Regions from separate parts of the Halalkalibacter sp. HAAS-P013 genome, predicted to be linked through region 3. Evidence: riboswitches for the same ligand, from Rfam matches in the RefSeq annotation. Region 3 holds a riboswitch; each other region holds the start of a gene.

Region 1 (11,089 bases), on a different contig from region 3:
ACTGACACAAACAGCAAAAAAAATAGGCTGACATAAAGCCAACCTACGATAAAGACCTTCCTTTTCCAGAATCGCTAATTGCTATTAGCCCAATAGGATAAGGTTCAAAATATGTTTGATTTAATAAGTAGTCATTTTCAAAACGATGGCACCACGAATGTAGAATCCCAAGCACACTGCTTAATGGAATTTTTTGATGCTGATAATTCAGTCATTTGAGGCGTCAAATCTTCATTCGTTTTCGGTTGAATTAATTTATTTTCATCTCCATCGGAAACAAGCCGCACCACTTCTCTTGGTGTTCCTAAACCAATTTCCATCTCCGGGCATATAGGGATAAATTCAACATAGTCAGCTAGCTTCGCAACGGTAGGCTCTTTAATTTGATCGCCATTATATCTGCAAGCAGCAAACTCCATACATTTACTGACAACCACTTTTGGCTTAGCAAACGTCCGCACACCTTCACCTCTTATCTACTTATCATTCAGTTTGCCTCGAATGGCAAATGCGACTCCATCTTCATCATTTTGCTTTGTTACAAAGTCAGCAAGTTCTTTGATCGTTTGTTCCGCATTTCCCATTGCCACTTTATATCCTGCCACTTTAAACATGGATACATCATTAAAACTATCTCCTATTACCATTACTTCATTCATGGAAATCCCTAGTTGTTTTGCATAAGCTTGTACAGCGATCCCTTTTTGAGCTTGAATATTCGTAATCTCGATATTATCTGGAGCAGAGGCACTAACCGCTATGTTTGCAATTTCATAAAGCTTTCCCCTTACTTCATTTAGTTTCTGAACGTCTTTTGAAAAGGCTAATACTTTTAAAATAACCGTTTCTTCTTGATCTAGTAGCTCATCGTAACTTCCCACTAAAGATATCGACCCCATTTCAAATCGCTCTTTAGCCATCGTTTGCAATGTTTCAAAATCCTCATCAGAACCTGATGAAACGAAAAAGTCAATAACTGCTTGTATTGCTTTTTCATAATTATCAGAAAACGTCCCTTTGTTTGTATATAACTCAAAATAAATATCATGTGTTAGTAACATATCAAATATTTCTTTGCTATTTTCTTTTGAAAGTGGGATCGTCGATAACAATGTTTCATTTTTATCTCGAAACTGAGCTCCGTTCACACTAATAACAGGACAAGTAATTTGAGCTTGCTTTAATGGGTACCTAGCTTCTCTTTCATCTCTGCCTGTTGCAACAACAACCTCCACACCTAGTTGTTGCGCTTCTTTAACTGCTTTTGCATTTTCTTTTGTTATTTCATGTGCATCACCTAGTAATGTACCATCCATATCAATCGCTATTAGCTTAACCAATGTATTCCCACCCCTATGTTTTATCTCTTTAAGTTATTTTCAATCCTTTTACTATAGCATATATAGAAATACAAAATATAACAAAAGAACCCCTCGGACATAAAACACGAGCATACCATCGGCATGCTCGTGTTTTACTTCATTATTTTACGTTCTCTTTTTTATTGTATTGCTTCATCATTTCCTCAATTTCAGCAAGATCTTGATCTGCTTCTTTTGCCTGCAAATATTCAAGCGTATGGGCAACCCTGTATCCTAGCATCATAACCCCAAAGAATAGTAGAAATAAAATAGAGATTGAAATAACTAATAACGCTGTGTACATTTGCGCTCCTCCTCATCCCTTTGCTACATCATACGGAGGAACTTTAACGTTAATGCATACTTTTTCCTTCTTGATTCATACTAGGGGAAACATTTGTATATCGGAGGTAGATGCACCTTGAAAAAGAAACATGTCTTGATCTTGTTTGGAACCAGTTTGATTCTTGCAAGTTGCGGAGCCGATTCGGAAGCAGATATTGTAGATGATGTAGAAGCTCAACAATTTAGAGCTCATTATCAAAATGATGTCCCCGCCCCTCCGAGTATTAGAGATCAAAACAAACAAAGAGTTCCTCGTTTTACTGCGCTTCAATCTTATGCAGATGAAGCCGGACATTATATTAGTGACACCGCTACCTTGTTAGAAGAGATCGCTCCGTTCTTTGATCAACCAAATGTTCAATCAGATGATGTCGACACTACGTTAAGTAAAATAAAAAACATTCGCGATAAAAGCTCTGAATTCATTGATTTAAATCGACCAGAGCCGTTTGATAGTATGCATCATGTACATATTTCAACATTAATGGAACTTGATGCATTGGAGAGGATTTTGAAAGACATGAAAGATCCAGTTCATCATCTTCAAGTGACAAACGCTCGTGTCTATTACGAAAATGCTATTTTGTCGCATAAATTAATGGAACGTGAATTCCTTTCAGTAACTGAAGACTTCGGAATTCATTAAACAGAATTGTGTTAAACACAAAAAGAGCAGGGATTTTTCTTCCCTGCTTTTATCTACGACCGTGTATTGCATCATCCACTAAATCAGCTAGGTCTCCCGCTGTTCCACCAATGGAATCAAATGGTTTATCAAGACCAACATGATGCTCGACAGCATTCATTCGGTTAATCATTTTTCGATCTGTTACAATACGGACATTTCTAAGGTCTGTTACTTGTTGTACCTCTTCTTCCACCAACCTTTTTAGCTTTACTCGATCTTGTTCACTTGACTCAACACCAATTATGATATGGTTACCATCTGTCATAACATGGGCATCCCTAACATTTTCTAATGATTCAACTCGCGTCTCAATCTCCCTCGTTATTTCCGTTGTCGCTTGCTGATTCATAAATCCATTGTTCTTTCGCGCAACATGAGGATCGTTGCTGTATGAGTATTTATCACGCAAAACACCAGGACGATTACTAAGTATTCGGGCTCCTTGTTGATTAAGTCCCTCATGTTTCATACTCAAATTCCGATGCCTTGTTGTATATGATCCTCTATCTGTTAAATGACGTACTGGATCTGTTAATCCTTTTGGTGAATGATCTGGGACCATCATATCACTAAGTGGGCCTTCTAGAGCACGCACCTGTTGTACTCCATACCCATTAAAACCTTCATTCCTGTCAGGGCTGGCTCCCATTTCCGCTTCTTGAGGTATGGTGCATCCTGTTAATAATGCGGCCGTGATGACCAAATAACCTACACATTTCATTGGAATCCCTCCTACCTCTATTGTGCGAAATAATTCCGCATCTCAACCTGAAAATATCTAGAAATCAACTTGCAATTTTTGTCGGATTTTTACTATTTTCATCTATTTATGACTACTTTAGAAGAAACACTTTTCAACATATTTCTAATGGGTATAATAATTTTTATAAATAGACATTTGCTTAGTCACATCAGCGCTATTTTCTCATTTCAGCCTAATCAAGTCGTCTGTTTGTTCATTCTTTTTGAGGTGGAGTGCAATATGTTATGTGTAGAAATAGAGCAAAAGCGATTACTAATGCTGAACCTTGCTAAAAAGTATGGAATGACAGCAAAAGTAACCGTTGAGTGTAGTCAAGAACTGGACAAGCTTTTAAATTTATTACAAAGAAATTCTCATTAAAGCATTGCAATCGTCGAAAACATTTGGTAAGGTAGACACAAATTACGTTATATCTTACTTCATACATTGAAGTGAGGGTAGAGGTGCAAGGATCATAAGTACTTTAGCGGAGGAGAATGAGATCTGAAGATGCTAAATGGAAAGGGATACTTGCCGAAGTTATATGAGATCTCATATCTCATTAGCTGGGACTGTTCTAAATAAGGGCAGTACTGTCATATAGCAAAAATTGCTATATGGAGGGCTATCTCACACATTGAATTGGTTTTGCTGCAATTGCTAAACCTAACAACAATGAGTAGAGGCCTCATTGTTGTTTTTTTGTGCCTCCCAGTAGCCCATCTTCCCCTACGTATATGGAAAATATTTATGAATTGAGGGTGAATTGGATGAATTTTGGTCGTATTATCACGGCAATGGTCACACCATTTAATCAACATGGACAACTTGATGTACCTGCAACACAAGAGCTCGTAAAACATCTTATCGCAAATGGAACGGATGCAGTCGTCGTAGCTGGAACGACAGGAGAGTCTCCTACTCTCTCTACAGAGGAGAAATTATTGCTGTTTAAAACGGTCGTTGAAACAGCGAATGGCCAAATTCCAGTCATCGCTGGAACAGGCTCAAATAATACTCAAGCCTCAATTGAACTTACAAAACAAGCCGAAGAAATAGGTGTAGATGGAATTATGCTTGTCGTACCTTATTACAACAAACCTTCTCAAGAAGGAATTTATGCGCATTTTTCTACGATTGCAAATGCAACGAAACTTCCTGTCATGCTTTATAATATTCCTGGAAGAAGTGCGGTCAATATGAACGTTGAAACAACATTACGTTTAGCACAGCTACCTAATGTTGTCACAATCAAAGAGGCTAGTGGCGATTTAGATGCAATTGCAACAATCATTGAACACGCACCTGAAGGTTTTACCGTATATAGTGGAGATGATAGTTTAGCATTGCCTATGTTATCCATTGGTGGAGCTGGAGTTGTATCCGTTGCTTCCCATATTGTTGGTAACGAAATGCAGCAAATGGTTCGAAACTATCAAGCAGGTCAAGTAACAGCAGCTGCTATGCAGCATCGTCAACTTCTCCCAGTGATGAAGTCTCTATTTATGGCGCCTAACCCGACAGCTGTAAAAGCTGCAATGGAAATGAAAGGAATCAAAGCAGGTCCTGTTCGCTTGCCTCTTATTCCATTAACTGCAGAACAGCAGCAAGAACTTCAATCAATAGTGCAACCAACGATGAACTTTTTTGTTAGCTAATCAATAAATAAGCCGCTCAGAGTGATCTCTGAGCGGCTTATTTATTATTCACTTAAAACGGCTACTTAATGTATTGAAGTACGCTAACAAGACGCTTGTATGATCTTACAGTCGTCAAATCAACTATATCCTTTTAAAGTATCCAATATCATCTTTAACAATAATTTGAAGAGTTAAGAAATACTACACGCTTTTTTTGTGTAACGCTTTAGGCAGTTTCTTCTGTTTTAACAATGCATTATCAATATAACCAGTTCCAAATAAAACACCTACTACAATAAAGATAAATCCGAACGTTTGATACCAGTATACTTGTTCGTTTAAAAAGATAGCCGAACTGATTAAACCAAAAAAAGGCACGAAGTTATTAAAAATAGCCGTTTGTCCTGCTCCAATTTTTTGAATCGCAGCATTAAACAAAAAATGACCTACCGCAGTAGCAACAATCGCTGAAACAAAAAAGATAACATAGACGCCTAACGGTGCGCCAATCATACTTCCAAAACTTCCTGGTTCTAACAGAAAGCTTATGAAAAGAAGTCCAACTGAGCCAATTAGCAGCATCATGCTTGTCATTTGTCTTGAATCAAGAGTTACAGTCGCTTTTTTAATATAAATAAAACTAATCGCTTGAGCGAACATCGCGATAAAAATAGACAACTCACCTAGAGATAGAGCACTATCTCCTCCCCCGCCTTGAATAAAAAGTACTCCAATAAACCCTAAACCAATTCCAACGATCCTCCACCTCGTTAAACGATCACCAAGAAAGATAACAGCGAGGATCGACGTCGATAGCGGGAGAAGCGCTAAAATTAATACAGCATTCGAAGCATTAGTCATTGTTAAGCCCATTGCTAAAAAATAATGATGAGCAACAACACCAAAGAGGGCTCCTAAAAGCGTGTATTTCCATTCTTTTTTCGTTAGCTTTCTCATTACTCGACTTCCAATAATGATAGCAGCTGTTGCCAATCCTGCAGCCATAATTCGAAATACAGTCATTGTTATCGGCGGAAACGCCTCAACTAACACTTTCAACATAACAACATTTAGTCCCCAAATCATCATCACCAAAAAGACAATGCCATATGTGAAAAGCAGAGATTTTTCTTTCATAGCAAACCGTCCTCTCTACATTCCGTAGTTGTATCTTACCACCGCCAATATGTATGGTCACTAATTTTTTCGTATTACGTAACAACTTTTAAAATGAGAGCCCTTACATTATTTTTACGTGCTAAAACACAAAAAAAAGCTGACTCAAAAGGTTTGCTGTACCTCATGAGCCACCTTGTTCATTAAGACGTATGCTCATCTGAAATGATCGATAACATTGGCTTTTCATATAAATCACGTGGGAAGTTTGTTAGAAGCTCAACACCTTGATCTGTTATGCGAATCGTTTCCGTTATTTCCACTCCATAATCGTTATACCAAATACCTGGCATTAAATGAAACGTCATATTTGGCTTTAAGATTGTTTCATCTCCTGGTCGGAAACTAACAGTATGCTCTCCCCAATCAGGTGGAAAACTTAATCCAACGGAATAACCAAGCCTGGAGCTTTTTCTATGCCCATGTTTACCAATCGTTTTGCTCCAGATTCGTTCAACTTCTTCAGCACGAATTCCGGGCCGAATAAAATCAAGTGTTGCCTCAATTCCTTCTTCAACGACTTTAGCAAGTTCCTTAACCTCGTTTGGGGCTGTGCCAATTGCCATCGTTCTTGCCATTGGTGCATGATAACGTTTATAGGCACCAGCGATTTCTAAAGTTAAAAAATCACCTTTTTGATAAGGTCGATCCGTCCATGTGAGATGGGGACAAGACGTATTTTCATTTGTTGGCATCATAGGTACAATCGAAGTATAATCCCCACCAAATTCTTTCGTTCCTTTTATTTGAGCATAATAAATCGCTGCTGCAACATCCGATTCTCGAACACCGACTTGAACACGTTCGTATGCTGCTGTCATGGCACTTTCCACAATCTTTCCTGCTCTTTTCATATAAGTGATTTCATTATTTGATTTTATAAGCCGAATCATATTTACCAAGCTTGACGTATCTTTAAATGTCGCATTTGGCAGGCCGTGTTTTAACCGTTCATAACAAAGAGCCGTAAAATAATGAACATCCATTTCTATACCAATCGTTCTCCTGCTTTGACCAATTTCCGTTAATATATTTGCGACAAAGTCTATCGGGTGTCGTTCCGTTGACTGAACATAAAAGTCGGGATAGGCAATAATATGGTGTTCATCAAGCCACGTTGTTTTCGCTACACCATTTGCGTCCATTTGACGCCCAATCCATAACGGCTGAGCGTCTTCTAACGTTACAACCATCATTTGGTGAACATAAAAGCTCCAAGCCGAATAATTTGTTAAATAATACATGTTGGAAGGGTTGGAAATAAGAAGAACATCGACCCCTTCATCAACCATCCTCTTTTTGACCGCCTCCAACCTTCTCGTGTACTCTTCTAATGCAAACAAAGATTTCACCCTCTTTCTAAGCCCCACTCTCAATTAGGAGCACAGCTATTTTTGTAGTTTAAACGCCACGACTTTTTGTTCCGTCATCGCTTCAATAGCATACCGAACTCCTTCACGACCAATTCCAGAACCCTTTATCCCACCAAAGGGCATTCCATCAATCCTCACATCACTGCTATCATTAATCATGACCCCTCCAAATTGGAGCTCATGAATTGCTTGAAATGCTGTTTCTAGCTTCTCTGTAAAAATGCCGGCTTGCAAACCATATCCACTGTCATTTGATTGCTCAATCGCTTCTTGGAGCGAATCAACAGCTTCAATGAGTACGACTGGACCGAAGACTTCTTGTGTTGCAATCGTTGCATGTGTCGGAACATTCGTTAAAACAGTTGGCTCAACATAAGCTTTCTTCCTTTCCCCTCCACAACAAATGGATGCACCTAGTTTCTTTGCTTCAGCTATCCAGCTTTCAACTCGTTTTGCTTCTTTTTCAGAGATCATCGGACCGATATCTGTTGTCTCTTCCCTTTTTGTTCCTACTTTTAAATTCTTTGTTTCTTTAACAAATCGAGTTAAAAATGTTTGATACAAGGGATACTCAACATAAATTCGTTGGACTCCAATGCAATTTTGACCTGCAACTCCAAATGCACCAGATACTGTTGACGAAATTGCATCTTCTACATTTGCATCTTTAAGAATGATTGTTGGTGAATTAGAACCTAACTCCATTCCTGTTTTCTTAACTCCTGCTTTTTTCGTAATTTCTTTCCCAGTTTCATAGCCTCCCGTGAAAGAAACAAATCTGACATCGTCATGTTCTACTAATGGATCGCATATATTAGAACCACGTCCTGTAATAACAGATAGTATATTTGCTGGCAGTCCCGCGTGTAAGAACGCTTCTGCTAATCGCAAAGCACTTAATGGAGTCAGTGATGCTGGCTTAACGATAACTGCATTGCCTGCTGCAATAGCTGGACCTACTTTATGAGCAACAAGATTAAGAGGATCATTAAATGGGGTAATTGCTGCAACGATTCCTACTGGAAAACGATATACATATCCAACTCTCGTTTCATGACCGGGCATCTGTGAAAAAGGGATCGTCTCCCCATCAATTCTTCTTGCTTCTTCAGCACTTAATCGGAGTGTTTCAATACACCTTGTCACTTCTTTCCTAGCTTCACGAATCGTTTTGCTACTTTCTGCTACGATGGTATTTACAAAGTTAGTTTTATTTGCCTCTATATAGGAAGCTGCCTTATGAAGAATGTTCATTCTCTCATGCACAGATAAATTTGCACTTTTTTTTGCACCATCTCGTGCCTTTTTTATGGCCTCCTTTACATCTTCAACACTTGCTGACGGTACCGTTGCAATTAATTCACCCGTACCCGGATCAAAGACATCCATTTCTTCCTTTGCCTTAACCCATTCGCCTCCAATTAACATGCGCTCTTGAACGATTTGGTTTTTCATTTTATCCCCCCTCTTGTTATCTGCCGCGTTCCATGTGTATCAAATCGATAAGAACGGCAAATCCCGTTTCTTTAATTCCTGCTCCTGCTCCGACAAGCGTAATTGGTCCTGATAAGTCACATTGATAGGTTATTGCATTCATCGCACCTGATACCCCGGCTAATGGATCATCTAATGCCACCATCTCCGGTGCAACATAACCCTTTACTCCCTCTTCTGTTATTTTCAATGAACCAATTAATTTCCAGCATTTCCCTTCTTTCTTTGCTTCTTTTATCGCACTCTGTGTAACACCTGTTATTCCTTTACACGTAACATCTTCTCGTTTCAATGGAACACCAAGGACAACATTCGCTAAAATTAACACCTTATATAAAACGTCGTACCCTTCGACGTCAGCAGTTGGATCTGCTTCTGCATAACCTTTCTCCTTTGCCTCTTGAAGTGCTTCTTTATAACTAAGTCCTGCTTCCATACGCATTAACATATAATTCGTTGTACCATTTAAAATACCGCGTATTTCATTGATATCATTTCCGGTTAAAGTTTCTACTGGTAAACGCAACGCCGGAGAACCGCTCATTACGGCGCCTTCAAAAAACCAACGGACACCATTTTCTCGAGCAAGCTTGGATAGTGTCTCATACGCTAAGGCAACCGGGCCTTTATTTGTCATTACAACATTTTTCTTATTTGAGAAAGCCCAAGTACAATGATCGATAGCAGGCTGGCCTGTAACAACGTCTGTAAACGTCATTTCAACAACAGAATCTGCATTAGAATTCTCGATAGTCTCCTGAGTTGACCAGCCCCTGATAAGACCTGGTTGATCAGGGTATGATTCTAAGCTTCCTGTTTCATTGATTGAACTCATCACCTTATCTAAACAGAGTCCATCTGGATGATGAAGGGACCCCTTATACAAATCAGATATGGAAACAACTTTAAAGTCTAGTTCATGTTCCTTGTTCAACTTCCACCGTTTTTCTCTTAAAATTTCAACAAACCCTTGACCGACTCCACCAAAACCAATTAAATCTACTTTATGTGCCACCTTCAATCCCTCCCTTTTTTCATCAAAAGTAAGGCTGCTTTCACAAGTGTGTGTGTGCCAATTTCTAACGCACGTTCATCAAAACAAAACGAAGGCTGGTGAAGACTTGTTTTCATGTTGTTCTGATCAGCTGCTCCAATAAACATCATCGCTCCAGGAATTTGTTTCGTTATATGACTGAAGTCCTCACCGCCTAGTCCGTATGGTATCGAATGAATAACAACATCGGGTTCTACTAATCTAATCGCTTTTGAAAGGACACTCACCATGTCGGGGTCATTTATAAGAGCAGGTTCCCCATGATGAAGGTATAGTTGATAGGAACCACCTAGCGCTTCAATTTGAGCTAATCCTTTTTCAAGTTCAGTTGAAAGGTGATTCCTAGCTTTCTCAGAATATGTTCTCATCGTTCCACGAATCGTTACCTCAGATGGGATAACATTTGAGGAGGCTCCACCTGTAATTTGACAAATGCTTAACACCGATGGTTCCAGGGCCGAAGTTTGCCTTGAAGGCAAACTATACAAATATGGTAATATCAAGGAACTTAAATAGATTGGATCAACGGATTGTTCAGGATAAGCCCCGTGTCCCCCTGTTCCATTAATCGTCACCGTAAAAGTATCGACATTAGCCATTGCTACTCCCGCCTTTAGCTTCACTTCACCTATTGGAATATCTGGATCTAAATGTAGGGCAAAACTTGCTTCCACCTCATCTAATGCGCCACTATTTAAAACATACTGTGCACCTGTTTTTCCAAATTGATCTTCTGTTTCCTCAGCTGGCTGGAATAAGCATTTTACTGTTCCGTGTAGCAAATTCGCTTCATATAAACTAGATAGAAAGTAAACTGCTCCAATAAGCATCGCCGTGTGTCCATCATGCCCGCATGCATGCATCACTCCGCTATGACATGACTGATAAGGTGCTTTCGTCTCCTCTGATATCGGCAGGGCATCAATATCGGCACGGAGCCCAATAACCGGGCTCTCTCCATCCCCAACTGTTGCAATGACCCCTGTATCTAATCCGATTTGATCTCTCCCTGATTGAATCGACACACCAGGCAATCCTTTAATTTGCCTAATAATATAGGCAGTTGTTTTTTTTTCTTCAAAACTTAATTCTGGATACTGATGTAGATGTCTTCTCCATTTGATTAATCGATTCTGCCACTGACCTTTTTTCACTTGCGATCATCCTTACATTAGCGCTTGATTTGAGGGCATTGAAAAGGTTGGTTTTTTCCTTT
Region 2 (11,089 bases), on a different contig from region 3:
ATGGTGATGGTCTAGCTGAGCGTACAAATGATGAAGATGTTCTTTTTACGATGGCCCAATATATTGAAGGTTACGGCTTTGATGAAGAAGACTTTCGGATAGCTCTATGGGAAAAGTACAAGCGTGATCAATCTGTTCGCATTGTCCACGGCCATGCCCTTGTATATGAAAAGTTTGATACTTTAGATCTCGATGATCATGCGTTTCCAATGCCTTTAAATTACAACTACAGCTACAAGAACACATGGGGTGACCGACGCGGATGGGGCGGAAGACGGATTCATGAGGGAACCGATATTTTTGCTGGTTATAATGTTCCTATTCGTGCAACAGCGTATGGACGAGTCGAAATAAAAGGATGGAATAAATATGGTGGCTGGCGTATAGGTATTCGTGATCTAGATAATATCTATCACTATTACGCTCATCTAAGTGGATTTGAAAAGGGAATTGAAGAAGGTTCGATTGTAGCCCCTGGCGAAGTAATTGGTTATTGTGGAAGCTCTGGTTACGGAAAGCCTGGTACACAAGGAAAATTCCCACCACATCTTCACTATGGAATGTATCGTGATAATGGTATTACGGAATGGTCTTTTGACCCATATCCATCTTTAAAACAATGGGAGCGAAAGGCTTATCAGGATCGAAAGAAAAAGAAATAAACGTTTGATTAAACAAGGGGTTACGCCAAAAGGTATGTTTTTGACCTTTTTGGGGTAACCCCTAAGCAATGAGCGGAGTCGCTACATCTTTTAAAAAGCCTTGAGAGGAGTGGGTTACACACTCACGGCGAGTAGCGAACGAGCCATTGCCAGACTTTGAGACACCCACTTTCCCATTTCTTATTTTTTCTCTTTCGCTACCTTCACCGCATTAGCAATGCTTAGTCCTAATCCTCCCCAAATAATCAGCATACCAACAATCATCATGGTTACTGCGCCACCACTCATGCTCGCTCAACTCCTTTTCATTATCTTCTTGGGATATTCAAGTCATTTTTCTGCCATTTGCTTCTTGCAAATAAGAACCCGATCACAATCGCACCTATGGCTACGAGCCAGCCTGATCCAATTAGGAAACTAGTCGAATATCCTTCATAGTTATTCGTTAGGTTTTCAATTAAGTTTTGGATAAACATGAACCCTAACACAATTGGCGTAACAATACTCAAACAAATTCTCCACCATGCCCCAAGACGGAAATCAGAAACTCCATCTGCATGAGTCTGAAGCTCTGGCAGCTTTTTGACAAACCACGAGACAGCAATAACGGAAACGAGCCCCGCAAAAGCAATCCCAAATTGATTGATGAAATAATCAGCCGCATCAAGGAAGAACAATCCACCTTGAGTTGCAAACAATAAAGAGATGACTGCTGCTAATCCGCCGCCGATGCCGACTGCTTTACGACGCGAGAACTTGAATTTATCTTGAACACCCGATACAAACGTTTCAACGATTGATATGAGAGAAGACAACCCTGCAAGTACGAGTGAACCAAAGAACAAGACCCCAAATAGTCCATTCATTCCTGGAAAGGTGTTAATTATCTCTGGAAAGACAACAAAAGCAAGACCAATTCCAGCATCAGCAACATCAGCTACGCCAACACCAGATGCTTGGGCCATGAATCCAAGTGCCGCAAACACCCCAATCCCAGCTAATAGCTCAAAACTCGAGTTACTGAAGCCTGTAATAAAGGCATTGTTTGTAATATCTGACTTCCTCGATAAATAACTTGAGTACGTAATCATTATCGCAAATGCAATTGATAAACTGAAGAAGATCTGACCGTAAGCTGCCACCCATACTCCTGGTGACATAATTTCATTCCAATTAGGCTTAAAGAATGCATCTAGACCAGTTAGAGCTCCTTCTAGCGTAATAGCACGAATGACAATGAGTAAGAACATGGCCACAAGTAACGGAATAAAGATCCGATTTGCAATTTCAATTCCTCTTCTAATTCCTTTAAATAAAACACCTAGTGTAATAATCCAAACGATCACTAATGGAATCAACACGCTAGGAACCAATGCTCCTATCTCTCCAGGTGAGCCCCCTGACACTATATCTATTCTCTGGAGATATTCCCCCATTAAAAAGCCGCCAGTGTCTTCTCCCCACCTTTGATTGAAGGCAAAATACGTATAGGACAACGCCCACGCAATGATGACTGCATAATAAGTAGCAATGACAAATGAAATCGCTACTTGCCACCAACCGATCCACTCGGTTTTTTTGTTCATTCTCGCGTAAGTTAGTGGCGCTGAGCCCCGGTACTTGTGACCAAGTGTGAATTCCATAATGAGAAGAGGAATACCAGCAGTTATAAGAGCAAATAAGTACGGTAAAAAGAAAGCTCCTCCTCCATTTTCATAGGCAACGTAAGGAAAACGCCAGATGTTACCTAGACCTACAGCAGAACCAATGGCCGCCAAAATAAAACCAGCACGAGTTCCCCATTGTTCTCTCCCGTTCATTGACTTCACCTCTCTGCATAAATTTTATAAAACACTTTCTATACTTGTTTATTCAGAATATAAACACTTTAGTATAGAATTTTTTCAAATATTAGAAAACGCTTACATTTTACACATTCCTGTTATACTTTGCTACAGTGAAGGAGAAAAGTAGGCGAGCAAGGTTCCTAAACCTATGCTTGTATAATTTCATTGATGATATTTCTTTCATGGGGAGTTGTCACACTCACATTAAAATTGAGTACGATGAATTAATATAGAATAGTTTTGATAAATGGTGAGAACGTTTAAAAAGGAGGTGGTAACTTGGCTAGATACAGGAGAAAGCCAGAAATTATTGAAGCAGTAAAGATCACTAGAACGATCACAATCGAGACTGCAAGTGGCTCACTAATTGGTAACCCAGGAGATTATCTCATTACAGATAAATACGGTGAACAGTATCCTTGTGACGCAAGGAAGTTCGAACAAACGTATGAGCGAGTTAAAGATGGGAAAGACGTTACTACGTTTATTAAAAAGGCGTTGCGTAAAGTCAAAAGAAAGTCGAAAGAATTCTTTGCGAAATCCCAAGGGTAATATTGCAGAAATCATTTCTTATCCTCTTGAGACAAACAGATTGTTTCTACAAAGAAGCAGCATTGTTCAAATGAGGGTTTTCTTTTTGCCGTCGGTTTTCAAATCCCTATTCTTCTATTTCCACACTTACGTATAAAGGACTAACTTCAAATGAAATTAGCCCCCTGCCTTATCACTCACTTTTTACAGGTACATATCCTGTCTCCTCAATAAGACGTTGTCCTTGTTCCGACAAAATCCAATTAAGAAACCGATCAACATTCGGATTGTCGCTTTCGGCGGTGATCGCATAAAACTCCGAAGCGAAAGGATAAGCACCACTGCGAATCGTCTCTTTGTCTGGATACACACCTTCTATTTCGAGGTGGCGGATTTCCCCGTTTTTGACCATTTCATTTGAAAAAAATCTAAACGTATACCCTATTGCATTTTTGTAATTTTTGTAGCTAGAAACTTCTTCAAATACGCCTCCCATACCTGATACGACATCTTCAGTTGGAGGATCTGCAATCGGGACATCCCCCATTATTTTCTCTAATGCCGTTTGACTTCCACTGTCAACTGGACGTTGGAACGCACGAATCGATGTATTCTCTCCCCCAACTTCACTCCAATTTGTAATTTCTCCTGAATAAATACCTTGTATTTGTTCAACCGAAAGCCCTGTTACAGGATTTTTTTCATTTACAAAAAAAACAAATGCCTCACGACCAATTGGAATCATCTCTAGCTCGACCCCACGCTTTTGCGCTTGCTCCATTTGGCGTTTCGATGGAGCTGCAACAAAAATTATATCCACTTTTCCGTTTAATAAATGTTGAAATGCCTCCCCTGTCTGGTTTGACATCACTTCACTTTGATGAACATTATATTCTTTTTCAGGATAAGTTGCTCTCGCAAAGGCAGAATAGACTGGATACAAAGCTGTAGCTCCATCGAGAATCGGGAGATCCCCTTCTAGTTTTACATTTGCAGGTTCGTCTAAAGCTACAACATTTGTATCATCATGAAATGGTTGATAGCCATATAAATTATAATCTTGATCACTTACTGTCACGATACTTCGTTGATAACTTTCATAAATCTCATAAATAGTAATGGAGAAGAGGCACAATGCAAGAAAACTCATCACGGTTATCTTTAATGTTTTCGGTTTCAGCAGACGGAAGATGACTACAACCGTAAAAATCATTAAACTAACCGTTACAACAACAATCAGTGGCGTATAAAACGTAAGCCCTCCCATAAGCAAACTAATGACAGCTCCCACATAGCCGATAATACCTAGAACAACGACCATAATCAATGCGAGGATACAATTGAGAACTAAGTTCGATTTCATTGAAATTCTCCTTTGCAACAATATGATATGAAAACTACTCTCACTTTACCATAATCATACAATTTTAATAGTTTTATTTTAGACGCAAAAAGGGTCAACCTCAGTTTGAAGTTGACCCTTTAGATGAATTACCTATTTGCACTCACTTTTTTTAAAACCATTATTGTTACAATAAGCAATGCAAAAGCAACCATTAAACTCAGTACTACATTTGTCGTAAAACCTAATACTAGATAAGAGATCACTGTAATTCCAGCTGCAATGAGCGCATATGGAAGCTGGGTAACGACGTGATCAATATGATGACTTCCTGCTCCTGTTGAAGAAAGAATCGTCGTATCTGAAATTGGAGAGCAGTGATCACCAAAGATCGATCCAGCTAAAACCGCTGCCATCATCGGCAAAATCAATGTAAGATCAATGACTGCTGCCATCTCCCCAGCAATTGGAAGCAACAAGCCAAATGTTCCCCATGATGTACCGGTTGAAAAAGCTGCAAAACCAGCAATAACAAACAAAATGACTGGTAAGAACATCGGATGAAGATTTGACTGTTCAACAAGTGACGCTAAATACGTTCCTGTCCCTAGGTCACCAATGATTGAAATAAGTGTCCATGCAAAGAACAAAATGTAAATGGCTGGCAGCATGGATTTCATCCCAATAACTAACGAAGCTCCAAGCCCTGTACCTGATTTCGGCTTAAACACGTTCAAAATGAGGGCAACGGCTAAGCCGAACAAGCCACCATATACAAGAGCTGAAGCAACATCTGTATTTTCAAAGATCGTCAAAATCGTTACATCGCCTTCTGTCCCTTCAATTCCTGTTGTCACCATAAAAAATACTGTACCAGCAATTAACGCAATGATGGGCCATACTAAGTCACCAACCTTGCCTTTTTCACTTGCTGCAATATCATCTTGAGCACCAGGAATCGGACCAAGACTTGCATTAAACAATTCACCTGAGTTTTTCGCTCGCTCTTCATGAGCCTTCATCGCACCAAAATCCAGATTGAACCATGCTACAGCTAATACAAGCCCCATCGCAACTAATGCATAAATGTTCATAGGAACCATAAGTAAAAATGCTTGCAAAGCTTCATATTGAGTGACAGAATGCGTTGCAAAGATCCCTGCAATAATCGCTATAATGTATGCTCCCCAGCTTGAAATTGGGGCAATTACACACATTGGAGCTGCCGTTGAATCTACCAAATACGCTAGCTTTGCACGAGAAATGCGGTGCCGATCGGTTAACGGGCGACTCACATTCCCGACTGTCAAACTGTTAAAATAGTCATCAATGAAAATAATAAGACCTAGAACAACCGTTAATAACTGTGCACCAACACGTGTTTTCACACGTTTCATTGCCCACTCCCCAAACGCCCGACTTCCACCTGAACGGGTAATAAGGGCAGCCATCATACCTAGTAATAATAAGAAAAGAACAATAAAGAATTCCCATGTATTTATAGCAAATCCTTCATCAATAATGGCACGAGTCACTGCAGAGAATGTGACGTGTTCTACATCAAAATCAAAAATGATGCCCATTACAATCCCATAAATATTTGCAGCTGCTGCAAGTGGATTAAAATTATTAACCATTAACGCCCCAACAATTGCACCTGTACCAAGTGATAATAATACTCTTCTTGTAAGAATAACCATCACAAGTGCTAAAATTGGAGGAACTAAAGAAAAAATAGATGATTCCATAATGATACCTCCTAAAAATGGATGGTAGTTACATAGATGAAGGACTAACTGCAATAGAAAAATACAACTATGAGTGCTCCACTCTGACAATTATTATAGGAGCGAAGAGACATCTCGACAAATACTTACTTGTTCCGTATCTACGTCCCTTTTCCATAGAAAAAAGGCAATAGTGGATAACCCACTATCGCCTAACATCCGCGCGTGAATCCCCATAATCATGGTAGTCCTCCATAACTTGGCTGCTCCAAGTTATGACAGCTCTGCACTTATTCAATACAGATCCAGCAAAAGCAGCCTGACCTCTACTTCCACTTCGGCGACGGCCCCTTTCCCTTTTCCTCAACGTTGTCATCCTTAGAAAAGGTACTATTGGCAATCGCGCCTCTACCTCATCGTAACAATGAGGCACCTCTATTTAATTACCAATTATGGATGTTATCATGTTTTTTCTATATTAGCAATGTTAATTTAAACCACATAAGGTTACGGTTTGTGCGGGTGATAAAGTATGATTATTAAGCACATCAATTAATTTTTTTGGGATTATTTTTATGTCCTTATCACACTTTCTAATTCCATCATATTCGAGCAACCAAGCTATTTTCTTACCATCCCGCCAAACTATCTTTCTTTCTCTCATACGTACGAAACTCATGCTGATAACGATTTTTCTCGTCAACGATCCCTTCTTCGACTGAAATGACTTCCCACTCTTTTGCATCAATTTCTGGGAAGAACGTGTCGCCTTCAAAGGTCTCATCAATGTATGTGACATACAACCTATCAACATGGTCCCAAAAAAGCATGAATACTTCTGTTCCACCTATGACAAAACATTCTTCATCTTGCTTTGCTATACTTAATACTTCTTCAATCGAGTGTACAACTTCACAGCCTTCTGCTTCATATTGTCTATCTCTTGTTAACACAACATTCCTTCGCTTTGGCAATGGTCTACCAATAGACTCGTACGTTTTTCTTCCCATCACAATCGTATGACCAGTCGTGACCCTTTTGAAATACGCTAAGTCCGCTGGGAGATGCCATGGCAACTGATTTTCTTTTCCTATTACGCGATTTTGATCCATTGCAACAACAAATGAAATCATATGTATCCCCTTTTCTTACCCTTATTTTTGTTTTATCGTATCATAATTTAGCCACTCGACAATATAATTGAAGCAATAGACAGTAAATTGCTCCTTTCCGGGCTAAACAATATCACAGCCTCTACTCTCGCCTCAAGCTGTTCTCCTGTCTTTTATTATTTAACGAACTAAAGCTTTTTACCTATTTTCCATAACTTTTCCTTTATTATAGTTGACAATGACATACAAAAGAATTTATAATAATAAATGTAAACGCTTTCAATTAATTCAGTACTACTTTGCAAAAGGGGAGTGTTCGTATTGTCCTTGAAAACATTGTCTCATATCGATAAAGAACAAATTATCGATACCCTTTTAGAAAATCAATTGTTCAAGATGCCTGATGGCCGTCAATTATATGAAGCAACAGAAGAAGAGTTGAGATTACTTGTATGCTCTGAACTTGAACAAGGTAATCACTATACATTTTGCTAACTAAATAATTATGCCTGTATCATATAGATACAGGCTTTCATTGCTTATTTACTTATTTATACCCATCAGGATTGCTTTCCTGCCATCTCCACGAATCGGCACACATTTCTTCAATCCCTTTTTCCGCGCTCCAGCCTAACTCTTCTTTTGCCTTAGATGGATCAGCATAACATACCCCTACATCACCAGGTCTACGCTCAACAATTGAATATGGCACGTCACGATTGGAAGCTTTCTTAAATGCTTCGACCATCTCAATGACACTATAGCCGTTTCCAGTTCCTAGATTATAAGCATGTGCCCCTGTTGTTGTCACGATCCTTTCAAGAGCTTTTAAGTGCCCTTTAGCAAGATCTACGACATGAATATAGTCTCTAACTCCTGTACCGTCTATCGTTGGATAGTCGTTCCCAAATACCTTTAATTCCTTTAACTTTCCAACAGCCACTTGGGTAATAAATGGCATCAAGTTGTTTGGAATTCCATTAGGGTCTTCTCCAATTCTGCCACTATGATGGGCACCAATCGGATTAAAGTAACGCAATAATGCGATGCTCCACTCTTTGTCTGATACATACAAGTCTCGTAAAATTTCCTCAATCATAAGCTTTGTACGTCCGTATGGATTTGTAGCACTTAGCGGGAAATCCTCTAAAATTGGAACACGATCTGGCATTCCGTAAACCGTTGCCGATGAACTAAAGACGATGTTCTTAACGCCATAGGCTTGCATCAGTTCACAAAGAACTAAAGTTCCTGTAATGTTTGTATGATAATAGTGAAGTGGAATTTCAACAGACTCCCCCACTGCCTTTAACCCTGCAAAATGGATAACCGCTTTAATGTTATGTTCAGCAAACACTTTCTCTAAAGCTGGCTTGTCCAACAAGTCTACCTCATAAAACAGAAAATCCTTACCGCTTAGTTCTTTGATTCGGTCAATCGATTCATATTTGCTATTTGAAAAATTGTCAACGACAACAATTTCATAACCCGCATCTAACAGCTCTACACACGTATGGCTCCCTATATAGCCCGCCCCGCCTGTTACCAATATCACCAAACTCACTCCATTCATAAAGTCCCGAAATTAGAGGTCATAAACGTTTCCCTCCTCATTCTCTTGGTAATATCTTACCATATCACTACTTACTTTAGTAGAAAGAGGTCACTATGAAAAAGGAAGGGGTTTTTCCTTTTTCATAGTGACCTCTAAGCAATGTTCGGAGCCGAGCCATTGCTGCTTCCTCAAATTTGCTAGAAGAGACTTTTTCCGTGCCTTCTATTACAATAACCATTTCACCCATCCAACAATCGATAGCCAAAGTGGAATACTTAATACAATTCCCCAAACTAAACCGACAAATACATCTCCATCATACTGTTCCATCGAACCAACCTCCTCGTTGTATTAGTCTTGGCACATTCCGGATGTTTCAAACGAGGAAACATTGCACATATAAAAAATAGTTTGAAAAACAGCCAAGATGACTACACTGCTAGTGATTGAACTGAAAAAGGTTGGGGTTTCCTTTTTCAGTTCACTCTATGCAATGTGCGGAGCCGTTGCCATGTTTATTAAGCCTTTTATGAGTGGGGTTCTCATAGAAGGCGCGCAACGTGCGGAGCCATTGCAACTTAATCAACTGAAAAAGGTTGGGTTTCCTTTTTCAGTTCACTCTATGCAATGTGCAGAGCCGTTGCCATGTTTTTAAAGCCTTCTATGAGTGGGGTTCTCATAGAAGGCGCGCAACGTGCGGAGCCATTGCAACTTAATCAACTGAAAAAGGTTGGGTTTCCTTTTCCCAGTTCACTCTATCAAGGAGGTGTGTCTACTTGGCTTTATGGTTGTTCATAACTTGGCTCATTCTCTTAGCTATATTGCTTTTTACACAAAGCGCTAGTGATTTTCTGCGTGATGGACAGCTTCAGTTTGCTTTTACAACCGCCCCCCAATTTTCAGGGTTTTTCCATATGTATTCATTTGTTGGCGCGAGTATCTATTTTTCCATACAAAAATTTGGCCATTTTATTGCCTTTTTTATTTTGGCATTCTTAAGTACAATTGTTTTCCGAACAATAGTAGGCGCTCTGTTCTTGTGCTTCTTTCTCGCGTTTTCAACAGAATTTATTCAGCCATTTTTTAACCGCGACGGTAGATTGCTAGATATATTGATTAATGTTTCCGGTACCTTGAGTTACTTATTGCTGTATGCCCTCTTTCATAAACGTAAATCGGTGAACTTACGAGAAGTTCAATCTAGTTAGGAGGATTTTATGATCAAAGCAGTTATTTTTGGAGTGTTTTTCGTCTTTCTTTGTGTTGCCATCCCTAGTTTTTTAGGCTTTTACCACAGTTCTAATCAAACACCAGAACAAGTGAGTGAACCACAAACTGAACAGCAGATTGAAGAGGAAATAGAAACAAAGTCCGAACAACACGACTCAATCAATGAAGAAGATTCGAATACATATGACGAACTAGAAGGCCAACAACCAGAAATAGAGCAGCCTAGTGACGAGCTCGTTTTTTCTAATAGGGATGAGGCTATTGAAGCCGTGTTAGAAAGGTTTTCACTGACCGAGTTAATTAGCATTTTCACTAGTGTTCGAAATGGTGTTGACGATGAAAAGCGGGATGAGTTGGTTGAAAAACTACAGGAGCAATTTACGGATGAAGAAATTGAGGCTTTAAAAGTAATTGGGTTTGCCGAGTTAGAAAAAGTTCTTCAATAAGCATTTACATATGAGACAAAAACGCCTAGAGCTCAAATCACTGCTAGGCGCTTTCTTGTAATCAAATTAGCTTTTTATACACTTTGTTCCTTCCGTACTCGAGCGAGTGGCGGTTGCTTTGTTTTCATCTTTTTCGTGAAATAGCTATGCAAAAGCATCCCGATCACAATAAGACTCATGCCGATCATTGCCATTCCATTTGGCAAAGGGGTCGATAGTAGCGCGATCTCCCCCATTAACACAAAAAGAACTTGAGTTGATTGAGTCGCTTCAACTGCTGCAAGCTTCTTCTGGTTTCCTCTTACCCGGTCCGTAGCAATAAAGAACAAAATCGTTGCAATGACGCCTGAACTTATGGCGACAATAAAGGATTGAAGAATTTGATCTGACGAAGGAGCTCCAACTTGGATAAACGCAACTAGACTGAGAACAAGCCAGAAAGGAATTGTGACTAATGTCATTCCAAAAACCCTTTGAAATGTATCAAGGCGTCCCCCACAGACCTCCATCATTTTTCGGTTTCCAAGTGGATATGCGACAGCTGCAAACATAACGGGCAGAACACCGATCATCACCGTTTGCATCGACACGCTATTTGCATTCTGTAGCTGCATGAGAGCGACACCAAACAAGATCA
Region 3 (11,089 bases):
CTCTTTCTTTTTATTAGAATTTTAATTAAGAAAAAGAGATCTTTTTCTTTTTTCCATATACTTATTGTCTTCTACATTTGCACATTTAAACGAAACTTACGAAAGATACTTAAAAAAGGCATAAGTAAAGAAAGGAATATGTAGATCACAATAAGACAGTACGCTTATAGAGTACCCTAACTGAGTCCCATATACACTTCAATACTTATGCCTGATCGAATCAGTAACACGTATTAAATGCACATTTTCGGAAGAAATACAATATAGTATTTTTATAATGATGCTTTCTTAAAGCCATAATTAGTATAGCATACGGATTTAACCCTTTTCAATATTTTACTTGAAATAAAGTAGAACCTTGTCGAAAATTCTACAAAAGTTAAAAGAAGCAAAAAAACAACTATAAAAAGGCTAAAGTTATTGTCGAAAATAAAACACGTAGTTCGCCTCTCACACATATACTATCGAGACTAAAACCCTTCAATTGGTGGGAATTTAGTCCCCACTATTCGCTCTCAGCCCGAGCAAGAAGGAGTGAACTCATTGAAAGGAGCAGAATTCGGACCTAAACCCTTACTTACGAAAAGGGAACGCGAAGTTTTCGAATTACTTGTCCAAGACAAAACAACGAGAGATATCGCACAAGAGCTTTTCATAAGTGAGAAAACCGTACGAAATCACATCTCTAATACAATGCAAAAGTTGGGAGTCAAGGGGCGCTCTCAAGCAGTAATTGAGTTAGTACGACTAGGAGAACTTGAAATATAGGTACGCTAAAATTCACAGGCTCATCCGTTATTTCGTTGATCGCTTACGTTTTAGTCGTCTCATATTTTATTGAGGTTGTCGTATAAGGATCTGACCCCTATAAGCACATTATCTAGGGTGTGCTTATAGGGGACTAATCTTATTTTTGAGACAGCCTCTTCTTCTATTTTTATTTATTCAGCTAAAAGCTTTCTTGCTTGTTCATCAAAAGCAACAGCTCGACCTGTTTCTTTACTTATTTGAACAATCGTCCCCCTCCCAGTTAAGCAAATGTCCCCTTTCGAAGTTACGGCTACATAGTGCAAATCAACAGATGATGTTCCAAGCCTTTGAACTTTTACTCCAACTTGTAACCGCTCATCAAAGTGGACCTGCTTATGAAAGTCACATTGAAGATCAGCTACTACAATAATTTGAGAATAGGAAGCTCTAGACCACATTTGCATCAGACCTAACTCTTTAAACAAAGCTATACGTGCATCCTCAAAATAAACAAAAGCATTTGTATTATTTAAGTGACCAAACGCATCTGTTTCTGAAAACCTAACCTGTACAGCTATATAAAAATCAAAAGAGTTTTTCCAGCTTACTATATCTTGAATGTACGACAGTGCTTTCATTTCAACCACAACCTTTTCTTATACTTGTTTAAAAGAAAAGGTCTAATCTCTTACCTAAAAAGAGATTAGACCTTTTTTCAATTAAGCACCAAAGAAATTTTTAAATGATTGTAACGTTGTTGAGCGGTTTAAAGCAGCAATTGACGTTGTTAGCGGAATGCCTTTCGGACACGCCTGCACACAGTTTTGAGAGTTTCCACAGTTCGCAAGCCCACCGTCACCCATAATCGTTTCTAAACGCTCTTCTTTATTCATTTCACCAGTTGGATGAGCATTGAATAAACGAACTTGAGATAATGGCGCCGGTCCAATGAAATCAGATTTGCTATTTACGTTAGGACACGCCTCCAAACAAACACCACATGTCATACATTTTGAAAGCTCATATGCCCATTGACGCTTTGTTTCAGCCATACGCGGCCCTGGTCCAAGGTCATATGTTCCATCAATCGGAATCCATGCTTTCACTTTCTTAAGAGAGTCAAACATCCGACTACGGTCAACCATTAAGTCACGAACAACGGGGAACGTCTTCATTGGTTCAAGACGAATTGGCTGCTCAAGCTGGTCGACTAAAGCCGTACAAGATTGCCGAGGTTTGCCGTTAATCACCATTGAACACGCACCACATACCTCTTCTAGACAGTTCATATCCCAAGCAATTGGTGTCGTCGTTTTCCCACTTGATGTAACAGGATTACGCCGGAATTCCATTAGTGCTGAAATGACATTCATATTCTGACGATAAGGTACTTCAAACTCCTCCACATAAGGAGCACTGTTCGGATCATCTTGACGTGTCACTTTAAATTTAATTGTTTTTTCACTCATGATTTAGCAGCTCCTTGCTTCTTTTGTGAGTAGTCACGTTTACGCGGCTTAATAAGCGACGTATCAACTTCTTCCCATGAAAAGTCAGGACCATTATTCGCAGGGTTAAATGTTGCCTTCGTTGTCTTCAAGAATTCTTCATCATTACGTTCAGGGAACTCCGGCTTATAATGAGCCCCGCGGCTCTCATTACGGTTGTATGCACCAAGTGTAATAACACGAGCTAAGCTTAACATTCCGTCTAATTGACGAGTAAATGATGCACCTTGGTTGCTCCATTTAGCTGTATCGTTAATGTTAATATTCTTATAACGTTCCATTAACTCTTGGATCTTCTCGTCTGTTTTTAATAGCTTCTCATTGTAACGAACTACAGTTACGTTGTCAGTCATCCATTCACCAAGTTCTTTATGAAGAATGTAAGCATTCTCTTTCCCGTCCATCTTCATAATGTCATCAAATGCTTGTTGCTCTTTCTTCTCTTCATTTTCGAATAAAGAAGAAGGCATCGCATCAGCAGTTTTATCTAGGCCGTTCATGTATTCTACAGCTTTCGGCCCCGCAACCATACCACCGTAAATAGCTGATAGAAGCGAGTTAGCACCTAAGCGGTTTCCACCATGTTGCGAGTAATCACACTCACCAGCTGCGAATAACCCAGGAATGTTTGTCATTTGATCATAATCAATCCACATACCACCCATAGAGTAGTGAACAGCTGGGAAGATCTTCATTGGCACTTTACGAGGATCATCACCCATGAACTTCTCATAAATTTCAATAATTCCTCCAAGTTTGATATCAAGCTCTTTCGGATCTTTATGAGAAAGGTCAAGATAAACCATGTTCTCACCATTAATTCCAAGCTTTTGCTCAACACACACATCAAAGATTTCACGTGTGGCAATATCACGAGGAACTAGGTTACCGTATGCTGGATATTTTTCTTCAAGGAAGTACCAAGGCTTCCCATCTTTATACGTCCAAACTCGTCCACCTTCTCCACGAGCAGATTCACTCATCAGACGAAGCTTATCATCACCAGGGATTGCCGTTGGATGAATTTGAATGAACTCACCATTTGCATAGTGAACACCTTGTTGATATAGCTTTGCAGCTGCATATCCAGTATTAATAACAGAGTTTGTTGATTTACCAAAGATAATTCCTGGGCCACCAGTAGCCATTATGACGGCGTCACCTTGGAAGCTACGAATCTCAGATGATTTCAAATCCTGAGCAGTAATCCCGCGACAGGTCCCTTCATCGTCAACAACAGCTGAGAGGAACTCCCATCCTTCATACTTCGTTACTAAACCACTTACTTCATGTCTACGAACTTGCTCATCAAGTGCATACAATAATTGCTGACCTGTTGTTGCACCTGCAAATGCTGTACGGTGATGTTGTGTTCCACCGAAACGACGGAAGTCAAGTAAACCTTCAGGCGTACGGTTAAACATCACTCCCATACGGTCCATTAAGTGAATAATTCCAGGCGCTGCTTCTGTCATCGCTTTTACCGGAGGTTGGTTTGCTAAGAAGTCTCCACCATATACTGTATCATCGAAGTGCTCCCATGGAGAGTCTCCTTCACCTTTCGTGTTAACCGCACCATTTATTCCACCTTGTGCACAAACTGAGTGTGAACGTTTTACCGGAACTAATGAGAAGAGATCTACGGGTACCCCTTTTTCTGCTGCTTTAATTGTTGCCATCAGACCAGCTAGTCCGCCTCCGACAACAATAATTCTACCTTTACTCATATTGACCCACTCCTTAAATGTTTGCTAAGTCTGGATTAATGAATGCTAGAATTGCTCTAATTCCAACAAACGTTAATGCGAAGAAAATACCCATTGTTACATATGTTGCAATTTGTTGTGAACGTGGTGTTACTGTAATCCCCCAAGATACTGCAAATGACCATAGCCCATTAGCAAAGTGGAACGTCGCTGCAATAACCCCAACAATATAAAATACGATCATAAAAGGATTACTAAAGATATTTGCCATCATATCAAAGTTTACTTCTGCACCGAACGCAGCAGCTACTCTAGTTTCCCATACATGCCAAGTGATCCATATTACTAGAAATACTCCAGTCCAACGCTGAATACGGAACATCCAGTTACGTAAGAACCCATATCTAGCTGTGTTATTTTTTGCTTGAAATGCAATGTATAACCCATAAATTGCATGATAAAGCAATGGAATAAAAATTAAAAAGATTTCTAGAAGATAACGGAATGGTAAGTTTTCCATGAAATGAGCTGCCTGGTTAAAAGCACTCGCACCTCGTGTTGCAAAATGGTTAATTACAAAGTGTTGAACTAAGAATAGTCCAACTGGAATGACGCCAAGTAATGAATGTAGCTTACGATTAAAAAATTCCCGATTGCCAGCCATACCTTTTTCCCCCCACAAATGATTTTGTTCCTACCCAACTTGTAAATCGATGATTTTTTTCTATCCTTGTATAGTATATTGAAACCAGCAAACAAAATATGATAGATTGCAAGCGTCAATATTATGAAACTTTTAGCAAGTTTCTGTGAAAAAAATCTGACAAATTTATTGTACTCCCATCAGATAACATCGTCAAGAAAACGTATACAACTCTTTTTAGTTTCTAAGAGAGAAAAAAGCCCTGTACGAAGGGCTTTTCAACGAAAATAACAATATTTCCAATTTATCTACTAAATTTACCCGATAATAATTCTTTCTGTCGGATATTTAAAGTGCGTTTTCGTTTCACGTTTACGAATAGAGAATAGAAAGGCGATTAATCCGACTCGACCAATAAACATAAGAACCATTAAGACAAATTGGCTCGGGAAAGACAAATCTGGGGTAATTCCCATTGATAATCCACATGTTCCAAACGCTGAGGCCGTTTCAAAAATAATAGACATAAGGGTAATATTATTTTTTGCTTCAAATGCTGAAATTAATGTCACAGCTGCAAATAACAAGAGAAGAAACACGGACAAGACAATAAACGCCTTCTGACGGTCTTCAGGATGAATTTCTCTCCCAAATACCTTCACATCATCTTTTCCTAATGCAAAGCTTCGAATCGTTAAGAACATAACCGCAACTGTTGTGGTACGAATGCCGCCTCCCACACTAGAAGGACTCGCTCCAATAATCATGAGACCTGAAATAAAAAGCAATGTCCCTATATTTAACTCGGACACATCCATAATCGATAGTCCACCGCTTCTAGCTGTCGCTGAGTTAAAGATCGAATAAAACAATTGTTGATGCCATTGTAATCCAACATAATAAAAACCACTTTCGAGTGCCCAAATTCCAATGATGCCTATTACAAATACTGCAAAATATGTTGTTGTTGTAATTTTTGTAAACAAGCTAAATTTAAAATTGTTGTTCTTTCTAGAGAAGTATTCCTTTAATTCAAGCAAGACCGGAAACCCGATTGCACCAGCAAAAATAAGTAAGATAACGACAAATTGAACGTAGTAATCATTGGCAAACGGGATAAGAGATTCGCCTGTAACATCAAAACCTGCATTTGTAAAAGCACTTAATGATGCGAATGCCCCTTGATAATACGCTTCACCCACCGTATCAAAGTAGCGAATAAAATATGTACCTAGAATTAATGCGCCTATGAATTCGATGATAAGGGCAACGAATAAAATTCCCCTCATTAAATTGACTAACCCAGAAAACGTATTTTGATTTTGGTCAACCATAATTAACATTCGTTGTGCAAAGTTAATTTTTCGTCCAAATAACATCCAGACAAAGGTTCCCATTGTCATAATTCCAATTCCACCAAGTTGAATAGCAAGCGCTAAAAAGATGATTCCTATATAACTGTATGTTTCAGGTACATTAACGACTGTTAAACCTGTGACACTAACTGCACTAACTGAAGTAAAAAGAGCTTCTGAATAAGTAACATTGACTCCAGGTTGATGCGATACTGGCAAGTAAAGCAAAATACTAAACACAAACATCGCAATAATGTAGGCTATAATAATAATCCTAAATGGTGATAAAAATTGATTCAACCCTGATTTCATTTATAATGTACCTCCGATTTATTCGCGGTTAAGTATACCATTTAAAGAGGTGAAAGAAAAAGGGCGGGGTTCCCTTTTTCTTTCACCTCTAAGCGCTGAGCGTAGCCGCCGTTATGTTTTAAGTCTAAAGGAGTGGGCTTCTCCTTTGGACGCACGGCGAGGAAGCCAACGCCACTTCTTCGCTCTTTTTTTTCAAAAAGGGCGGGGTTCCCTTTTTCTTTCTTCTCTCCTACTTACGTTATGTATTCCAGATTTTTCTTGTACCCAACAACGACATCGTTTATGATCAAAAAGGAAATATATTTTAAAGAAATTTGACCGATAGTATACATAGACGATCGACAAACTGCCTGATCATTTTCGGCTTCAGAGTACGGAGAGGAGCATGTTTTTATGGAAGTTCAAACAGATCAATTTGGATATGACCTTATTCGAAATGACGTTCTACAAGACCTATTAGGTAAAGATCATGATGCAATTTTATATTGGATTGGAAGGTCGCTCGCAAGAAAATATCCAGTTTCTACAGTTGAAGATGCCATCCTTTTTTTCAAAAAAGCTAATTGGGGCAACCTTACGAAACTAAAAGAAAAAAAGCAATTGCAAGTCTTCGAATTAAAAGCAACTTGGATGAACAATAATGATGAGCGGTGCTATCAGTTAGAGACTGGTTTTCTAGCTCAACAAGTTGAGATGTGGTTTGAATGTATTAGCGGAGCTACTTACTCAAAAACGAAAGATAGTGTCCTTATTACCGTTGAAACAGATAAACGAGATTCGATTCAACAAAAAAAGTGAAGCTAACAGTTGGCTTCACTTTTTTTATTTTGTTATACAGTAACAATAGCTTCTTCGACTTCTTCTGCAAGCTGGAATTCTTCATGCAACATTTCTACAGCTAAGACCATATCTATCTCTTGGACAACGACAGACACTTTAATTTCTGATGTGCTGACCATTTTTACAAAAATATCATTTTTAGCTAAAACATCAAACATTTTTGCTGCAACACCTGGATTTGAAACCATTCCAGAACCCACGATAGAAACCTTCGCTAGTTCTTCTTCAAACGTTACATCCTCAAATTGCAATTCACCTTGAGCTTCCTGCAAAATAGCAAGAGTTCCTTTTAATGAGCTTTGTGTAATAGTAAAAGAGATATTTACATGTTCGTCATCGTATTGATTTTGAATAATAATATCGACATTAACATGATTTTCTGACAATGTAGTAAATAGTTTCGATAATGTGTCTAGACGATTAGGTAAACCTTTTACCGTTACTTTAGTCACATCATTCTCGAATGCAATTCCTCGGACGATTAAATTTTGTTCCATCGTTACTTCCTCCTCTATCATGGTTCCTACTGTTTCTTCCATACTGGATGCAACCATTAATGGTACATCATAATTTTTCGCAAACTCAACCGCTCGTGGATGTAATACTCCAGCTCCAAGATTAGCCATTTCAAGCATTTCATCATAGGAAATAGAGTGTAACTTTCTCGCTTTCTTCACGTAACGCGGATCCGTCGTAAAGACACCTGTTACATCTGTATAAATTTCGCAACGACTGGCCTTAAGAGAGGCTGCAAGTGCCACGGCTGTTGTATCAGAACCCCCGCGACCAAGAGTTGTAATTTCACCGCCCTCACTGATTCCTTGGAACCCCGCAACAATGACAACCTTGCCCTTAGCTAGCTCTGCTTCAATTCGCTCATTATTAATTGATTCAATCCGTGCATTACCATGGCTAGCTTCCGTTTGCATACCTGCCTGCCAGCCTGTTAATGAGGTTGCCTCGATTCCCCGAGCTTGTAATGCCATTGAAAGCAAAGAGATCGTTACTTGTTCTCCAGTTGTTAGTAACATGTCCATTTCCCTTTTACTTGGCGAATCTGTAATCTGGTTAGCTAAAGATACTAATTCATCTGTAGACTTCCCCATTGCCGATACAACAACGACAAGCTCATCTCCAGCTAATACCGCGCGCTCTACTCTCGAAGCGACATGTTGAATCCTTTCCACTGAACCTACTGATGTTCCGCCATATTTCTGTACAATTCTAGCCATAATCCGATTCCTCTCCTTGTTCCTCACGTTGTGCTGGAATGCAAAAAAGCAACAATAAGGAAAACCCCTCACTGTTGCATGTATACCTGTCCGGTACCACACTGCTCCCTGTTCTCTCGTGAGATAGTTCTCCACATACCACTTGGGTCTAGGTATGTGACAGCCCTATGCTTCTTAAACATAGGTCCAGCACTAGAAAGATGAGTCTTTCTTGCACTTCGGCGAATTCCCCTTTCACCCTTCTTCAATGAGTCTCATTACTCTCGGAAAGCTTACTATTGGTTTTCGCTCCTCTACCAATCACTTCGTTTGAAGTGTGGCATATTCAATTGATTAACATTCTAGCAAAAGTTCAATATAATCGCAACAAATTATTTATCATTTCCATTTAATGTTTCAACGATGGTTTGGGCTACCTTCTCTGGAATCGATAGCTTTCTTAACTCATCGACACTCGCTTCTTTCAACTTTTTCACCGATCCAAAATGCTTTAAAAGCTGGCGCTTTCGTTTCTCTCCTACCCCAGGGATATCATCTAGTTCCGATTTAAAGAACGTCTTTGAACGAGTTTGCCGATGAAAGGAAATAGCAAAACGGTGAACTTCATCTTGAATTCGTTGTAACAAATAAAATTCATGGCTGTCTCGCTTAAGCGGAACAATAACAGGAGGGTCCCCCATTAGCAATTGAGATGTTCGATGCTTTTCATCTTTTACTAAACCACAAACAGGAATGGATAGCCCAAGCTCGTCTACGATTACTTCTTGAGTAACAGCAATTTGGCCTTTTCCTCCATCAATCACGATTAAGTCTGGCATGGGAAGAGACTCTTTTAAGATGCGGACATACCTCCTGCGAATCACCTCACGCATCGAACCATAATCATCTGGCCCTTCAACCGATTTAATTTTATATTTTCTATAGTCTTTTCGGTTTGGCTTTCCATCTACAAAGCAAACCATTGCTGAAACAGGATCTGTTCCTTGAATATTAGAGTTATCGAACGCTTCAATACGATAAGGAGTCTCGATGCCCATTGCTTCTCCTAATCGATCGACCGCTTTTATCGTTCTTTCTTCATCACGTTCAATTAATGAGAATTTATCCTTGAGAGCAATAGCCGCATTTTGATTAGCAAGGTCCAGTAGCTCTTTTTTCTTCCCTCGTTTCGGATGATGAATTTTCACTTCTAACAGCTGTTCCATCAACTCTTTGTCTACCTCATCAGGAAGTAAAATCTCAGCAGGTTTTATATGCTCTTTTTTCATATAGAATTGTCCGATGAACGTCATTAAATCTTCAGGTGCCTCTTTATAGAAAGGAAAAATAGACACATCCCGTTCAATTAGCTTTCCTTGACGAATAAAGAACACTTGAACACACATCCATCCTTTATCATAAGCAAAGCCAAAGACATCGCGGTCAACGAGGTCGCCAATCATCATTTTTTGTTTTTCAATGACGGTATCCATATGGGCAAGCGTATCACGGATTTCTTTTGCACGTTCAAAATCCATGTCTTCTGCTGCTTTCATCATTTTCTCTGTGAGCTGACCTTTAATTTCATCATGGCCAGAGCGAAGAAATTTCGTAATATCTTGTACCATCGCTTGATTTTGCTCTTTTGTTACCTCTGACACACACGGAGCAAGACATTGTCCAATATGATAGTATAAACAAACTTTATCAGGAAGCGTCCGGCATTTTCTCAATGGATAAAGTCGATCCAGTAGCTTCTTTGTTTCATTTGCCGCTCCGGCATTTGGATAAGGGCCAAAATACTTCCCCCCATCTTTTTTCACTTGGCGAGTCGTAATCAACCTCGGATGCTCTTCATTTGTAATTTTAAGATAAGGATAAGATTTATCATCTTTTAACATGACATTATATTTCGGGTCATGTTTTTTAATTAAATTCATTTCTAGGATTAATGCTTCAATATTTGATGAAGTTACAATATATTCGAAGTCAGCAATCTCACTTACAAGACGCTGTGTTTTCCCATCGTGTGAACCAGTAAAATATGATCGAACTCTATTCTTTAGTACTTTTGCTTTTCCAACATAAATAATCGTACCTTGCCGATCCTTCATTAAATAACAGCCAGGCTGATCAGGAAGAATCAATAATTTTTCTTTAATTTGACTCATCGTATTCCACCTCACCTTCTATTGTTCGCTAGAAGGCAAACAAATGCAAGTTAGAAAAACTGGAATTAACCGAACTGTTTTAGAAAAAGAAAAAGTGACCCCTTTATCCGTTTTCGAATAATAGAGTCACTCTAAACTTTATAGATGTTTATTTAGAAGCTCAGCTAAAGCTTCTTTCGGTTGAAACCCAACTACTTGATCCACAACTTCTCCATCTTTGAAAACAAGAAGTGTCGGGATGCTCATGACGCTGTATTTTCCAGCTGTCTCTTGGTTCTCATCCACATCAACCTTAGCAATTTTTACTTTATCGCCCATTTCAGAATCTAGTTCTTCAAGGACTGGAGCAATCATCTTACAAGGTCCGCACCATGGTGCCCAGAAGTCTGCAAGAACAACTCCTTCACTTGTTTCAGAAGCAAATGTTTGATCTGTTACGTTTACGATCGCCATATTAAAATCCTCCTTTTTTCCTTCACATGATAACTTCAGCACAATTATACCAAACACTTCCACTGCTGGCGAATTTATTGCTCACCCTTATTGTTTCCTGACTTTATCCCTTTTGATTCCCGTACTTTTTATATTGTATC

The links. Region 3 has a riboswitch for lysine ahead of AC1FXP_RS09180 (aspartate kinase). Riboswitches for the same ligand answer to the same signal wherever they lie in the genome.
Region 1: it holds a riboswitch for lysine, as region 3 does, so the genes downstream of both, dapA (4-hydroxy-tetrahydrodipicolinate synthase) here and AC1FXP_RS09180 (aspartate kinase) in region 3, are expected to answer to the same signal.
Region 2: it holds a riboswitch for lysine, as region 3 does, so the genes downstream of both, AC1FXP_RS18190 (Na+/H+ antiporter NhaC family protein) here and AC1FXP_RS09180 (aspartate kinase) in region 3, are expected to answer to the same signal.

What each region holds. Positions count from the first base shown of each region.
Region 1 covers NZ_JBWQTU010000001.1:395,585-406,673, forward strand. Annotated here, with positions in the region: gene AC1FXP_RS02095 (DUF1722 domain-containing protein) at 44-175, opposite strand; gene AC1FXP_RS02100 (2-thiouracil desulfurase family protein) at 138-461, opposite strand; gene AC1FXP_RS02105 (Cof-type HAD-IIB family hydrolase) at 477-1,340, opposite strand; gene AC1FXP_RS02110 (hypothetical protein) at 1,483-1,665, opposite strand; gene AC1FXP_RS02115 (hypothetical protein) at 1,783-2,352, shown strand; gene AC1FXP_RS02120 (YhcN/YlaJ family sporulation lipoprotein) at 2,402-3,115, opposite strand; gene AC1FXP_RS02125 (aspartyl-phosphate phosphatase Spo0E family protein) at 3,377-3,517, shown strand; lysine riboswitch at 3,588-3,772, shown strand; gene dapA (4-hydroxy-tetrahydrodipicolinate synthase) at 3,907-4,794, shown strand; gene AC1FXP_RS02135 (DMT family transporter) at 4,978-5,913, opposite strand; gene AC1FXP_RS02140 (M24 family metallopeptidase) at 6,096-7,295, opposite strand; gene AC1FXP_RS02145 (aldehyde dehydrogenase family protein) at 7,341-8,780, opposite strand; gene AC1FXP_RS02150 (homoserine dehydrogenase) at 8,797-9,834, opposite strand; gene AC1FXP_RS02155 (M20 metallopeptidase family protein) at 9,837-11,027, opposite strand.
Region 2 covers NZ_JBWQTU010000014.1:57,947-69,035, reverse strand. Annotated here, with positions in the region: gene AC1FXP_RS18215 (M23 family metallopeptidase) at 1-662, shown strand, start outside; gene AC1FXP_RS18210 (methionine/alanine import family NSS transporter small subunit) at 843-950, opposite strand; gene AC1FXP_RS18205 (sodium-dependent transporter) at 971-2,482, opposite strand; gene AC1FXP_RS18200 (hypothetical protein) at 2,789-3,061, shown strand; gene AC1FXP_RS18195 (PstS family phosphate ABC transporter substrate-binding protein) at 3,234-4,403, opposite strand; gene AC1FXP_RS18190 (Na+/H+ antiporter NhaC family protein) at 4,532-6,130, opposite strand; lysine riboswitch at 6,347-6,528, opposite strand; gene AC1FXP_RS18185 (dihydrofolate reductase) at 6,739-7,242, opposite strand; gene fbpA (Fur-regulated basic protein FbpA) at 7,543-7,716, shown strand; gene galE (UDP-glucose 4-epimerase GalE) at 7,769-8,779, opposite strand; gene AC1FXP_RS18170 (hypothetical protein) at 9,204-9,431, shown strand; gene AC1FXP_RS18165 (VanZ family protein) at 9,553-9,984, shown strand; gene AC1FXP_RS18160 (hypothetical protein) at 9,994-10,452, shown strand; gene AC1FXP_RS18155 (DMT family transporter) at 10,527-11,089, opposite strand, start outside.
Region 3 covers NZ_JBWQTU010000005.1:174,485-185,573, reverse strand. Annotated here, with positions in the region: gene AC1FXP_RS09215 (helix-turn-helix domain-containing protein) at 544-768, shown strand; gene AC1FXP_RS09210 (acyl-CoA thioesterase) at 942-1,388, opposite strand; gene sdhB (succinate dehydrogenase iron-sulfur subunit) at 1,470-2,219, opposite strand; gene sdhA (succinate dehydrogenase flavoprotein subunit) at 2,216-3,985, opposite strand; gene AC1FXP_RS09195 (succinate dehydrogenase cytochrome b558 subunit) at 3,999-4,628, opposite strand; gene AC1FXP_RS09190 (TrkH family potassium uptake protein) at 4,925-6,274, opposite strand; gene AC1FXP_RS09185 (YslB family protein) at 6,668-7,072, shown strand; gene AC1FXP_RS09180 (aspartate kinase) at 7,105-8,346, opposite strand; lysine riboswitch at 8,463-8,650, opposite strand; gene uvrC (excinuclease ABC subunit UvrC) at 8,718-10,496, opposite strand; gene trxA (thioredoxin) at 10,635-10,949, opposite strand.